DNA from 2 places in the Mesorhizobium sp. M7A.F.Ca.MR.148.00.0.0 genome. Region 1 is predicted to be linked to the other one. Evidence: predicted binding sites of a transcription regulator. Region 1 holds the regulator's gene; the other holds the start of a gene.

What was found. Region 1 encodes LexA, which represses DNA repair genes until DNA is damaged. Its sites were predicted from a motif close to TGTTCNNNNTGTGTTCNG; they were not measured.
Region 2: EOB49_RS20850 (UvrD-helicase domain-containing protein) is a predicted target of LexA. The motif match lies at 3,941-3,958, and genes of this name have one in related genera.

What each region holds. Positions count from the first base shown of each region.
Region 1 is NZ_RZTB01000005.1:36,708-42,778, forward strand. Features, by position in the region: gene EOB49_RS03200 (ComEC/Rec2 family competence protein) at 1-2,111, shown strand, start outside; gene lexA (transcriptional repressor LexA) at 2,105-2,845, opposite strand; gene kynU (kynureninase) at 3,255-4,502, opposite strand; gene kynA (tryptophan 2,3-dioxygenase) at 4,574-5,410, opposite strand; gene EOB49_RS03220 (AMP-binding protein) at 5,407-6,071, opposite strand, start outside.
Region 2 is NZ_RZTB01000060.1:21,311-27,381, forward strand. Features, by position in the region: gene EOB49_RS20845 (ABC transporter permease) at 1-1,026, shown strand, start outside; gene EOB49_RS20850 (UvrD-helicase domain-containing protein) at 1,301-3,901, opposite strand; gene EOB49_RS20855 (glucose/quinate/shikimate family membrane-bound PQQ-dependent dehydrogenase) at 4,153-6,071, shown strand, end outside.

The DNA of each region.
Region 1 (6,071 bases):
TTGCGAGACCTGTCGCGGTTGTCATCTTGACGGGGATCTGTGCGCTGGTCTCGCGCTCATGGCCAAAGACCCATCTGTGTTTCATGGCGGCGCTTTTGTGCGCCCTAGGACTGCTTGCTGCCAAGGTCGAGACGTGGCGTGCGGGCACACAAATGTTGGGCTCGGAAATCTCGACGCAGGTGACCGGCCGCGTCGTCTCGCTCGACCGGATGGAAACTGGCCGTATCCGGCTGACCATCGACGTGACATCGACCGCAAGACCGAAACTGCGCTATGCGCCGGAACGGGTGCGGCTTTCGGCACGCAAGATCCCGGCTGACGTGACCGCAGGCTCCCTCATCACTGGATATGCCAAGCTTTTGCCGCCGACTGGGCCGGTGCGGCCGGACAGCTATGATTTCTCCTTCGACAGCTATTTTGCCGGCATCGGCGGCAGCGGGTTCTTTCTCGGCAACCCAAAGCTTGTCGTCAGCGATGGTGGCGACATGCCGCTGCCGGCCCGAATTTCCTCTAGCGTGGAAAATGCCCGCGAGGCCATCGCCGACCATATCAGGGCGAGCGTCGGCGGCGCCGAAGGCGAGATCGCCGCGGCGCTGATCGTCGGCGTGCGCGCCGGCATTCCCGATGACATCAATGAGGCGATGCGACGTACCGGCATCTACCACATCATCTCGATTTCGGGACTGCACATGGCGCTGGTCGCAGGCACCATCATGGGCTTGCTGCGCGGCGCCTTCGCGTTGTTTCCCGACTTTTCCGCGCGTCGCCCGGTCAAGAAGTATGCCGCCGTCGCCGCACTGTTCTCGATCGCGGCCTATCTCATCATCTCTGGAGTCGTCGTTGCCGCCGAGCGCAGCTTCATCATGCTGGCGGTGATGCTGATTGCCGTGCTGTTCGATCGAGCAGCACTCACCATGCGCAATCTGGCGATCTCGGCGATCGCCGTCATCGTGGTGTCGCCGCATGAGGTGGTCGGCCCGAGTTTTCAGATGTCGTTCGCCGCGACCGCGGCTCTGGTCGGCGCCTATGCCGGCTGGGCCGATCACCGCGCGGGAAAAGCAAGACCGCCGCCCCCAAAGCGATCCATGCCCGGTTTCCTGACGCGAAAGTTCGTGCTCGCGGCAACCGGCCTTGCCATGACCTCCATCATCGCCGGCAGCGCCACGACGCTGTTTGCCATCTGGCATTTTCAGCGTGTGTCGCCGCTCAGCCTGTTCGCCAATCTGGCGGTTATGCCGATCGTCACCGTCGTCATGTTCCTGGCTGTCGCAAGCGCGCTGCTGATGCCTTTCGGATTGGATTGGCCGGCCCTCTACCTGATGGGCAAGGGTCTGACGGTGATGATCGCCATATCGGGTTGGATCTCCGAACGTTCGCCTGTCGATGGGGTTGGGCTGATTTCGCAGCAATCTGTCCTGCTGGTGACAATTGCCCTGGTCATCGCGACGATGGCGACAACTTGGCTGCGGCTCGCTGCTCTGCCATTCGCGCTGGCAGGCTTGCTGACCGTCTCGGATACGCGCACGCCGGATGTGCTGATCTCGGAAGACGCCCGGCTGGTGGCGTTGCCGATCGGTGGCGGCGAGCTTGCCGTCAGCCGGGAACGGCCGAACGAATTCACCGTCGACAACTGGAAACGCGCCCTGACATCAGAAACCATCGTCGTGCCAGAGGTGTTCGACAAGAGCGATGGGCAATTCGACGTCGCGGACGCCGTTGAGCTACCGCCGGGATCGCCGTTCTATTGCTCCTCAGGCGTTTGCGTGGCCAGGCATATGTCCGGTGCGATCATTGCCTATGTCGAGGACCGCAAGGACACCTGGAAAGCCTGCGGCTTCGCCGAGCTGATCGTCATCAATGACGCCACCGCCTATGACGCCTGTCACAATCCGCTGGTTCTCGTCATCACCAAGCGGCAACTGGCTCGCAAAGGCAGTGCCGCGGTCTTCTTCGATCGCCAATCGGCGACCACGCCGGCGACAATCAGCTTCGCGGTGAACAGCCCATATCGGCCCTGGCACACGCAACGCAAATACTCTCGTGAGGCGAGGGGGCTGGCACCCTTCAAGAAACCCGAGAAGCCAGCGGCCAACCCGCAGCCGCCTCAGTAGCGGCGGATGAGGCCGACGAGCTTGCCTTGCACCTTGACCCTGTCTGGGCCGAAAATACGGGTTTCATAGGCCGGATTGGCGGCTTCGAGAGCAATCGAAGCGCCCTTGCGGCGGAACCGCTTCAGCGTCGCTTCCTCTTGATCGACCAGCGCCACGATGATCTCGCCGGGGTTCGCCGTGTCGGCATTGCGGATGATGACGGTGTCGCCGTCGAAGATACCGGCCTCGATCATCGAGTCGCCCTTGACCTCCAGCGCATAGTGGGCGCCGCCCATGATCATGTCCGGCGGCACCGAGATCGAATGCGTCTGATGCTGGATGGCATCGATCGGCACACCGGCGGCGATACGGCCCATCACCGGTATCGACACGGCGGAGACCGCATCGTCATCATTGCCGGGCGAGGGCATCCGCGAAGGCGCCGGCTTGATCTGCCGGCCAAGAGCACCACCCTGACCGAGACTGCCCTGGATGACGCTTGGCGAAAACTTCTTTGCCGCGTTGAGGCCGGGCGCGATCGAGTCCGGCAATCGCAGCACTTCCAGCGCGCGTGCCCGGTTGGGCAACCGGCGAATAAAGCCGCGCTCCTCAAGTGCGGTGATCAGCCGATGAATCCCGGATTTGGAGGCAAGGTCGAGCGCCTCCTTCATCTCGTCGAAGGATGGCGGAATGCCGCTCTCCTTCAGGCGTTCATGGATGAACATCAGCAGTTCATGTTGCTTGCGTGTCAGCATGGCGGCCCCCAGATTACCTGAAACCAGAATCGAAAAACAAACCCAGAACAAACACTATCTGTTCCAGTTGTGTTCTGCAACCGTTTAAAGTTTAATGAATTTGTTAAGGCTGCTGAAATTATTTCGGCTTGCCAGCGGGTCGCGATCGACAGGCGCCAACCACGGCAATGCGCCTGCTCACATTGAAACCATTATGGTTAATGACCTGTGGCTCATCCTCGACCCAAGGCTTGGCATCATCTGCCGATCGACCGCCACAAGGGACGCTATCAATCTTCGGGACGTTCGTTTGCCGTGAACGAAACGGAGCCAAAACGCCAACGTCTGTTGGCATTTGTGGCTGGAATTCAGCCCTCCGTCATCTGCCGGGCAGTGAGGGCGGCGACGGCAAATCGCGGAGATCGTTGCGTCAGGTAACGGCTTCCTTGACGGCGAAACGCTGGTCCTTCCATGCGCCCGTGCGCAGAATGTCTTCTAGCACTTGAACCGCCAGCCACACATCCTTGTAGCCGACATAGAGCGGCGTGAAGCCGAAACGGATGGTCGATGGCGCGCGAAAATCACCGATGACGCCGCGCTCGATCAGCGCCCGCATGATTTGATAGCCGTGATCGTGAAGGAACGACACCTGGCTGCCGCGCCTGGTCGCGTCGCGGGTGGTCTCCAGCGTGAGGCCATAGGCGCCGCACTTTGCTTCGACGAGCTGGATGAACAGTTCCGTCAGCGCGACGCTCTTTTTTCGCAATGCCGCCATGTCGACGTCGTTCCAGATAACAAGCGCGCCTTTGAGCGCCCGCATCGACAGGACAGGCTGGGTGCCGCACAGAAAGCGGCGGATACCGGTGCCGGCAACATACCCCCGTTCGAAGGCAAAGGGCCGCGCATGGCCCCACCAGCCGCTGAGCGGCTGGCTGATATCGCCGTGATGGCGCTGCGCGGCATAGATGAAGGCCGGTGCGCCCGGACCGCCGTTGAGGTACTTGTAAGTGCAGCCGATGGCGAAATCGGCATTTGCGTGATCGAGCTCGACGGGCAGGGCGCCGGCGGTGTGGCATAGATCCCAGACGATCAGCGCTCCGGCCGCATGAGCCTTGCGCGTCAGCGCCGCCATGTCGCGCAGTTCACCCGATTTGTAGTTGACGTGGTTGACCAGCACCACCGCGACGTTTTCGTCGATCAGCTCTTCGATGGTGGGCGCGTCGACGCCCGCGAGGCGCAGCAGGACGCCGTCCCGTGTCGAGGCCACCCCTTCGGCGATGTACAGGTCGGTGGGGAAACTGTCACCCTCGGCGACGATGACCGACCGGCCCGGCCGCATCTCCAGCGCCGCATGCAGCACCTTGTAGATGTTGGTCGACGTCGTGTCGCAGACGACGGTCTGGCCGGCCGCGGCTCCAATCAGGCGCCCGAGTTGATCGCCGAGTTCGATCGGCATCTCGAACCATCCGGCCGTATTCCAGGCTCGGATGAGATCCTGGGCCCATTCCTGGGTTGCCGCCTGCTGCAGCTCGCCGAAAACGGCATGAGACGCTGCCCCCAGTGAATTGCCGTCGAGATAGATCACCCCCTCCGGCAGAATGAAACGGTCGCGCATGGCCCGCAGCGGATCTGTGGCATCCATCGCTTCGACTGCGGCGAGATCAGGAAATCCACTCATGGTCAGTCAGTCCCCGGTTGTTCGCGAAGGGTGTTCCGCCGCCGCGCGTCGCTGTTTTCATTTCGACGATGTCAGAGCCGGGTGCGGACCGTCCACAGCTCCGGGAACAGCACCACCTCGAGCATCTTCTTCAGATACGAAGCACCCGACGTGCCGCCGGTGCCGCGTTTCAGACCGATGATGCGCTCAACCGTGGTGACGTGGTTGAAGCGCCAGCGGCGGAAATAATCCTCGAAGTCGACCAGCTTCTCTGCCAGTTCGTAGAACATCCAGTAGCGCTGCGGATCGCGATAGATCGTCTGCCAGGCGACCAGCACCTCTTCGTTCTCGGTTCGCGTCTCACGCCAGTCCGTGCGCCTGGCATCGGCACCGATGTCGAATCCGTTGCGCGCAAGCAGCAGCAGCGCTTCGTCGTAGAGCGATGGTTCGGTCAGGATCGCTTCCAGCTTTCCGCTCAGGTCGGGCCGGTGCTTGTGCGGCCCGAGCATTGCCAAGTTTCGGTTGCCGGCCATGAACTCGATGGCGCGATACTGCCAGGACTGAAAACCCGAGGACTGGCCCAGCGCGTCGCGGAACTCGGTGTATTCGCTCGGCGTCATCGTCCGCAGCACATCCCAGGCACTGTTCAGCTGCTCGAAGATCCGCGCAACGCGCGACAGCATCTTGAAGCTCGGCTCGAGCCGGTCGGCGCGGATGGAACGGATCGCGGCGCCGATCTCGTGCAGAGCGAGCTTCATCCAGAGTTCGGAGGTCTGATGCTGGATGATGAACAGCATCTCGTCATGCGCCGATGACAGCGGCGTCTGGGCCTCCAGCACTTTCTCCAGGTGCAGGTAGTCGCTGTAGGACATGCGCTCCTTGAACGACATCTGGGCGCCTTCGGACGCCGGATCGTATGGCTCGCTCAATCGATTTTCTCCGTGCGCAGCCGGAAGCGCTGGATCTTGCCGGTCTGGGTCTTGGGCAGGGCGGCGATGAATTTTACCGATCGCGGATATTTATAGGGCGCGATCATTGCCTTGACATGGTCCTGCAGGCGCTTGGTGGTGAGGGCGTCGGGCGCGACGCCCTGCACCAGCACGACATGCGCCTCGACGATCTGGCCGCGCTCGGCGTCCTCGGCGCCAATGACAGCGCATTCGGCGACGTCCGGGTGCGCCAGCAGCGCCGCCTCGACCTCGGGACCGGCGATGTTGTAGCCGGCGCTGACGATCATGTCGTCGGAGCGTGCGGCGAAATGGAAAAAGCCGTCCTCGTCCTGCGTGAAGGTATCGCCGGTGAGGTTCCAGCCGTCGCGCACGTATTCCTTCTGCCTGTCATCGGCCATGTAGCGGCAGCCGGTCGGTCCGCGCACCGCAAGCCTGCCGGTCGCGCCGCGTGGCACCTCGCGCATCTCGTCATCGACGACGCGCGCCTCGTAGCCGCCCACCGGCTTTCCGGTCGACGCGGGCTTCATGTCGTCAAAACGGTTGGAGATGAAGATGTGCAGCATCTCGGTGGCTCCGATGCCGTCGAGGATCGGCTTTCCGGTCTTTTGTGTCCACTCTTCGAAAACGGGAGCAGGCAAGG
Region 2 (6,071 bases), on a different contig from region 1:
CCCGACCTGCACGAGCCGTCCGCTGGCATCCCCAGTTCCCCGAAGGAGTGGAAACACCCATCCGATCACTGGATGCGCGGCTTCATCCTCGACAACCGTGCCGCGCTCGGCACGCTCGCCGTGTTCATCGTCATGATGACGGTGTTCCTGATCGCCAACCCGACCGTCTTCACCACCTGGTATCTCTACCGCTCGGTGCTGACGACGCTCCCCGTTGCGCTGTTCGTGGTGGTGCCGCTGGTCTTCGTCGTCACCTGCGGCGAGATCGACCTGTCGTTTCCGGCAACGATGGGCTTTGCCTCATGGGTCTTCGCGCTGGTCGTGCAGGCCGGCTACGATCCGTTCCTCGGCATCGCCGCGGCGCTGATCACCGGCATGCTGCTCGGCTTCCTGGTCGGGTCGCTGGTGGTCTATGGCGGGCTGTCGTCATTGATCGCCACACTCGGCATGAATTTCCTGCTGCGCGGCCTGATCCAGATCATCAACGAAGGCAAGTCGATGGCGCTGACCAGCCTCAGCGACAGCTGGGCCTACACGATCTTCTCAAGCCAGCTCCTGGGCATTCCGGTGCAGATCTTCTGGGCCATCGGCTTCGTCGTGCTGTCGGCGATGCTCTACAACCGCCACCGCTTCGGTGCGCAGGTGAGGGTGGTCGGCGACAATCCCGACAGCGCCCAGCAGATGGGCATCGACGTCAAGCGCGTGCGGGTGAAAGTGTTCGTCTTCGTCGGCATCGGGGCGGCCCTCGCCGGCACCTTCTCGGTGATGATCAACTTCACCTGGTGGCCGACCGCCGGTGACGGCTATCTCCTGCCGGTGCTGGCCTCGGTGTTCGTCGGCGGCACGCCGACCTGGGGCGGCATCGGGACGGTGGTCGGCGGCGCTATCGGCGCGGTCACCGTGTCGTTCATCCAGACCGGCGTCGTGGCGGCGGGACTGAGCGGCTTCTACGTGCAGTTCTTCAACGGGCTGATCATCATCCTGTCGCTGCTGGGGCATAAGTGGAACCAGGCGAGGTACAGGTGAGGGCTGTTTCGTTGGCGGACCGCATGCCTTGACGATTGGCGCCGGCGCTCATCGTTTTCGTCATCGACGGGCGAAGCAAGGAGCGTAGCGACGCAGCGCAGACCCGAGGATCCATGCCGCGACTTCAACGCGTCACTACGGTGCAGAATTCTGCTCCGCTGCACTCCACGGCCAAAGGTCACGGCATGGATCCTCGGGTCTCCGCGACGTCGCTTCGCTCCTGCTCCGCCCGTGGATGACGAAGGTGGGAGCTGTCCGCGGGAAAACGCCATCTTCACACCGCCGCGACAAACCCGTCCAGCACGCGTTTCTGGCCGGCCTTGTCGAAGTCGATGGTCAGCTTGTTGCCCTCGATGGCTGATATGTTGCCGTTGCCGAATTTCTGGTGGAAGACGCGGTCGCCGACGTTGAAGGGCGATGGCTTGTCGGCGACGGATTTGGCGACCAGTTCGCCGTCGATGGTGCGGCCCTTGACCGAAGTGCGGCCGGCGCCGTAGCCGCTGTCCGTCTCGCCATAGCCGATGCGCTCGACCTGATGGCCGGAGCGCGAGCCCCAGTTGCGGTCGGTCGCCTCGGTGCGGTTGGCCTGCGCGCGCTGCCAGCCCGGCGTTGCATAGGTGTTGGAGAAGGCGCCGGATTTTTCGCTGTCGGCGCCGACATTGTCGAAGCGCGAGGCGCCATAGGGGTTCTGTCTTCCTGCGCCCTGGCCGCCGCGGCCGGAGGCAAAAGAACCGCCGCCATAGGAATTGCCGTAGCCGCCGTAGGAGTTGCCGCTTTCGGCGACCTCGACATGGGCTTCCGGCAGTTCGTCGAGGAAACGCGACGGGATCGTCGATTGCCAAAGGCCATGGATGCGGCGGTTGGAGACGAACCACAGATGCAGGTTCTTCTTGGCGCGGGTCAGGCCGACATAGGCAAGGCGGCGCTCTTCCTCCAGCCCGGAGCGGCCGCCTTCATCCAGCGCGCGCTGGTGCGGGAACAGGCCTTCCTCCCAGCCGGGCAGGAAGACGGTCTCGAATTCGAGGCCCTTGGCCGAATGCAGCGTCATGATCGAGACGGCGTCGAGCCCGGCGTTCTGCTCGGCATCCATGACCAGTGCGACATGTTCGAGGAAGGAGCGCAGCGACTCATACTCCTCCATCGAGCGGATCAGTTCTTTCAGGTTCTCCAGCCGGCCGGGCGCTTCGACCGAGCGGTCGTTCTTCCACATGTCGGTGTAGCCGCTCTCTTCGAGAATGGTCTCGGCGAGTTCGGTGTGCGGCGTGGTTTCCAGTGCCTTTTGCCAGCGCTCGAAATTGGCCGCCACTTCACGAAGTGCGGCGCGCGGCTTCGGTTTCAACTCGTCGCTTTCGGCGAGCTTGGCGGCGGCCTCCAGCATCGGGATGCGCAGCGCACGCGCGGTGTCGTGGATCTGGCGGATGGTGGCTTCGCCCAGGCCGCGCTTGGGCACATTGACGATGCGCTCAAAAGCGAGGTCGTCGGCGCCTTGGGCGACGACGCGGAAGAAGGCCAGCGCATCGCGGATTTCCATGCGCTCGTAGAAGCGCGGGCCGCCGATGACGCGGTAGTTGAGGCCGAGCGTGACGAAGCGGTCCTCGAACTCCCGCATCTGGAAGGAGGCGCGGACAAGGATCGCCATGTCGTTGAGATTGTGCTTTTGCCGCTGGTAGGTCTCGATGGTCTCGCCGACGGCGCGCGCTTCTTCTTCGGAATCCCAGGCGGCGTGAACATGCACCTTGCCGTCTTCGGGATCGTTGCGGTCCGTGAACAGCGTCTTGCCGAAGCGGCCCTCATTGTGGGCGATGAGGTGGGAGGCAGCACCAAGGATGTGCGCGGTCGAGCGATAGTTGCGCTCCAGCCGGATGATGGTGGCGCCGGGAAAATCCTTGTCGAAGCGCAGGATGTTGTCGATCTCGGCACCGCGCCAGCCATAGATCGACTGATCGTCGTCGCCAACGCAGCAGATATTTACGGTGGCGCGGGTGTCAGTCGAAGAGCGCCCAATCTCCCCCCTAGAGGGGGAGATCGGCTTGCCTTGCGGCCTTTGCGCCAGGAGGCGCAGCCACATGTACTGGGCGGTGTTGGTGTCCTGATACTCGTCGACGAGGATGTATTTGAAGCGCTTGTGGTATTCCTTCAGCACGTCCGGATTGGCGCGGAAGATGCGGATCGGGTGGCAGAGCAGATCGCCGAAATCGCAGGCGTTCAGCGTCTTCAGCCGCTCCTGATAGGCCTTGTAGAGTTCGCGGCCCTTGCCGTTGGCGAAGGCGCGGGCGTCGCCCTCGGCGATGTCGGCCGGGCCTTGCCCCTTGTTCTTCCAGCCGTCGATCATCTGGGCGAACTGCTTGGCCGGCCAGCGCTTGTCGTCCAGACCTTCGGCCTGGATCAGCTGCTTGATCAGCCGCACGACGTCGTCGGTGTCGAGGATGGTGAAGTCGGAGCGCAAACCGGCGAGTTCGGCATGTCTGCGAAGCAGCTTCACGCCAATCGAGTGGAAGGTGCCGAGCCATGGCATGCCTTCGACATTGCCTTCGCCGATCAGCACGCCAATGCGGATCTTCATCTCGCGCGCGGCTTTGTTGGTGAAGGTCACCGCGAGGATCTGCGACGGGAACGCCTTGCCGGTGGCGAGGATGTGAGCGATGCGGGTGGTGAGCACGCGGGTCTTGCCGGTGCCGGCTCCGGCCAGCACCAGAACCGGGCCTTCGGTGGTTTCCACCGCCAGCCGCTGCTCCGGGTTGAGGCCCTTCAGATAGTCGGGTGCGTTGTTCTGTCCGCTGCGGGCAGCCATGGCGCGCGCGGCGATGCCCGACGGGGCCGGGGGCCGCGCGTTGGGTTCGTCGAAAAAGGGCATGTCTTCGGAAAAGCCGGACATCGCCCCGAATGTAGTGATTCGGTGGGGAAAGACCAGAACTGTCTACGTTTTGTTCCGCTAAAGTGCCCGATTGCTGCCCACGCTCCCAGTGCGGTCGATGTTATCCCAATGGCGATGGACCATTACCGCCTGCGCTTGAGGCCCATGCTTGACAGGCGGGACCGTCGGGAGAAAGTTGTGCTTCGGGCAGCGACGCAATGCCGGGTTGCCATGGCAGCGCCGCAAAGCGCAACAGTCGAAGGAGTATCATCTTGGCTGTCACCATCACCTCCCTCATTCTTTTCCTCATCGGCCTGGCACTCGGCGGCGGCGGCATCCGCCTGGCGATGCTGGGCGGCAGCTGGTACTATGTCGTTGCCGGTCTTGCCTTCCTGATCGCCGCCTGGCTGCTTTACCGGCGCAGGTCGACTGCTTTGTGGCTCTACGCGGTGATCGTGCTCGGCACGTTGGCCTGGGCGGTCTGGGAAACCGGCTTCGACTGGTGGGAACTCGGGCCTCGCGGCGGCATCATCGTGCTTCTCGCTTTGTGGCTGCTGACGCCGTGGGCGAGGCGGGGTCTCGTCGGCCCTGACGGGCGCGCGCCGCTGATCCTTGCCGTGCTGGCATCATTGGCCGTCGCCGGTTATTCGATGACATCGGACCCGAAGGATATTGCCGGCGAACTCGGCACCGACAAGGTGGTCGCCAACGCCAATCTCGGCAATGATGTGCCGGCCGGCGAATGGCACTATTACGGCCGCACGCAGTTCGGCCAGCGCTATTCGCCGCTCGACCAGATCACACCGGACAATGTCGCCAAGCTGCAGCCTGCCTGGACCTACCAGACCGGCGATGTGAAGGGTCCCGACGATGTCGGCGAGACCACCTATCAGGTGACGCCGCTGAAGATCGGCGACACGCTCTACATCTGCACGCCGCATAATTTCGCCATCGCCATCGATGCCGCGAGCGGCAAGGAGAAATGGCGCTTCGATCCCAAGGTCAAGCTCGACAAGGACCGCCAGCACCAGACCTGCCGCGGCGTGGCCTATTACGCCGATGCCGCCGGCGCCGCCGGGCAGCCCTGTGCGACCCGTGTCTATCTGCCGACCTCGGATGCGCGGCTGATCGCGCTCGATGCCGCCAACGGGCAGATCTGCCCGGCTTTCGCCGAGGGCGGCACGCTGAACCTTCTGACCAACATGCCCTATCCGAAGTCGGGCTATTATTACTCGACCTCGGCCCCGCTGATCTCAGGCGGCAAGATCATCGTCGGCGGCGCGGTCAACGACAATTATTCGACGCAGGAGCCATCCGGCGTCATCCGCGCCTACGACGCTGCGACCGGCGCGCTGGTGTGGAACTGGGATTCCGGCAATCCGGACCAGACGACGCCGCTGCCGGCCGGCCAGACCTATACCGCCAACTCACCCAACATGTGGTCGACGCCGAGCGCGGACGAGAAGCTCGGCCTGCTCTATGTGCCGCTCGGCAACCAGACGCCGGACCAACTCGGAGCCGGGCGCAGCGCCAATGTCGAGAAGTTCTCGTCGTCGATCACCGCGCTCGACCTCAACACCGGGCAGGTGCGCTGGGTGCGGCAGACCGTGCACCACGATCTCTGGGACATGGACGTGCCGGCGCAGCCGAGCCTGATCGACATCACCAAACCCGACGGCACGGTGGTGCCGGCGCTGGTCGGGCCGACCAAGCAGGGCGACCTCTATGTGCTCGACCGCCGCACCGGCGAGCCGGTCATTGCGGTCAACGAAGTGCCGGCGCCCGGCGGCGCGATCGAAGGTGACCACACATCGCCAACGCAGCCGGTCTCCGACCTTACCTTCATGCCGAAGCCGCTCACCGGCGCCGACATGTGGGGCCTAACCATGTTCGACCAGTTGGCCTGCCGGATCGAATTCCAGGGCCTGCGCTATGAGGGTCGCTATACGCCGCCTTCCGTCCAGGGCTCGCTGATCTACCCCGGCAACTTCGGCACCTTCAACTGGGGTGGCGTCGCCGTCGACCCGGTCCGGCAGGTGCTGTTCGGCATGCCGACCTATCTGGCGTTCAAGTCGGAGCTCATTCCGCGCGATCAGGTGCCGCCACCGGACGAGGGGCGCGGCAGCGAGCAGGGGCTGAACCGCAACGAGGGCGCGCCCTATGCGGTGGTGATGGGACCGTTCCTGTCGCC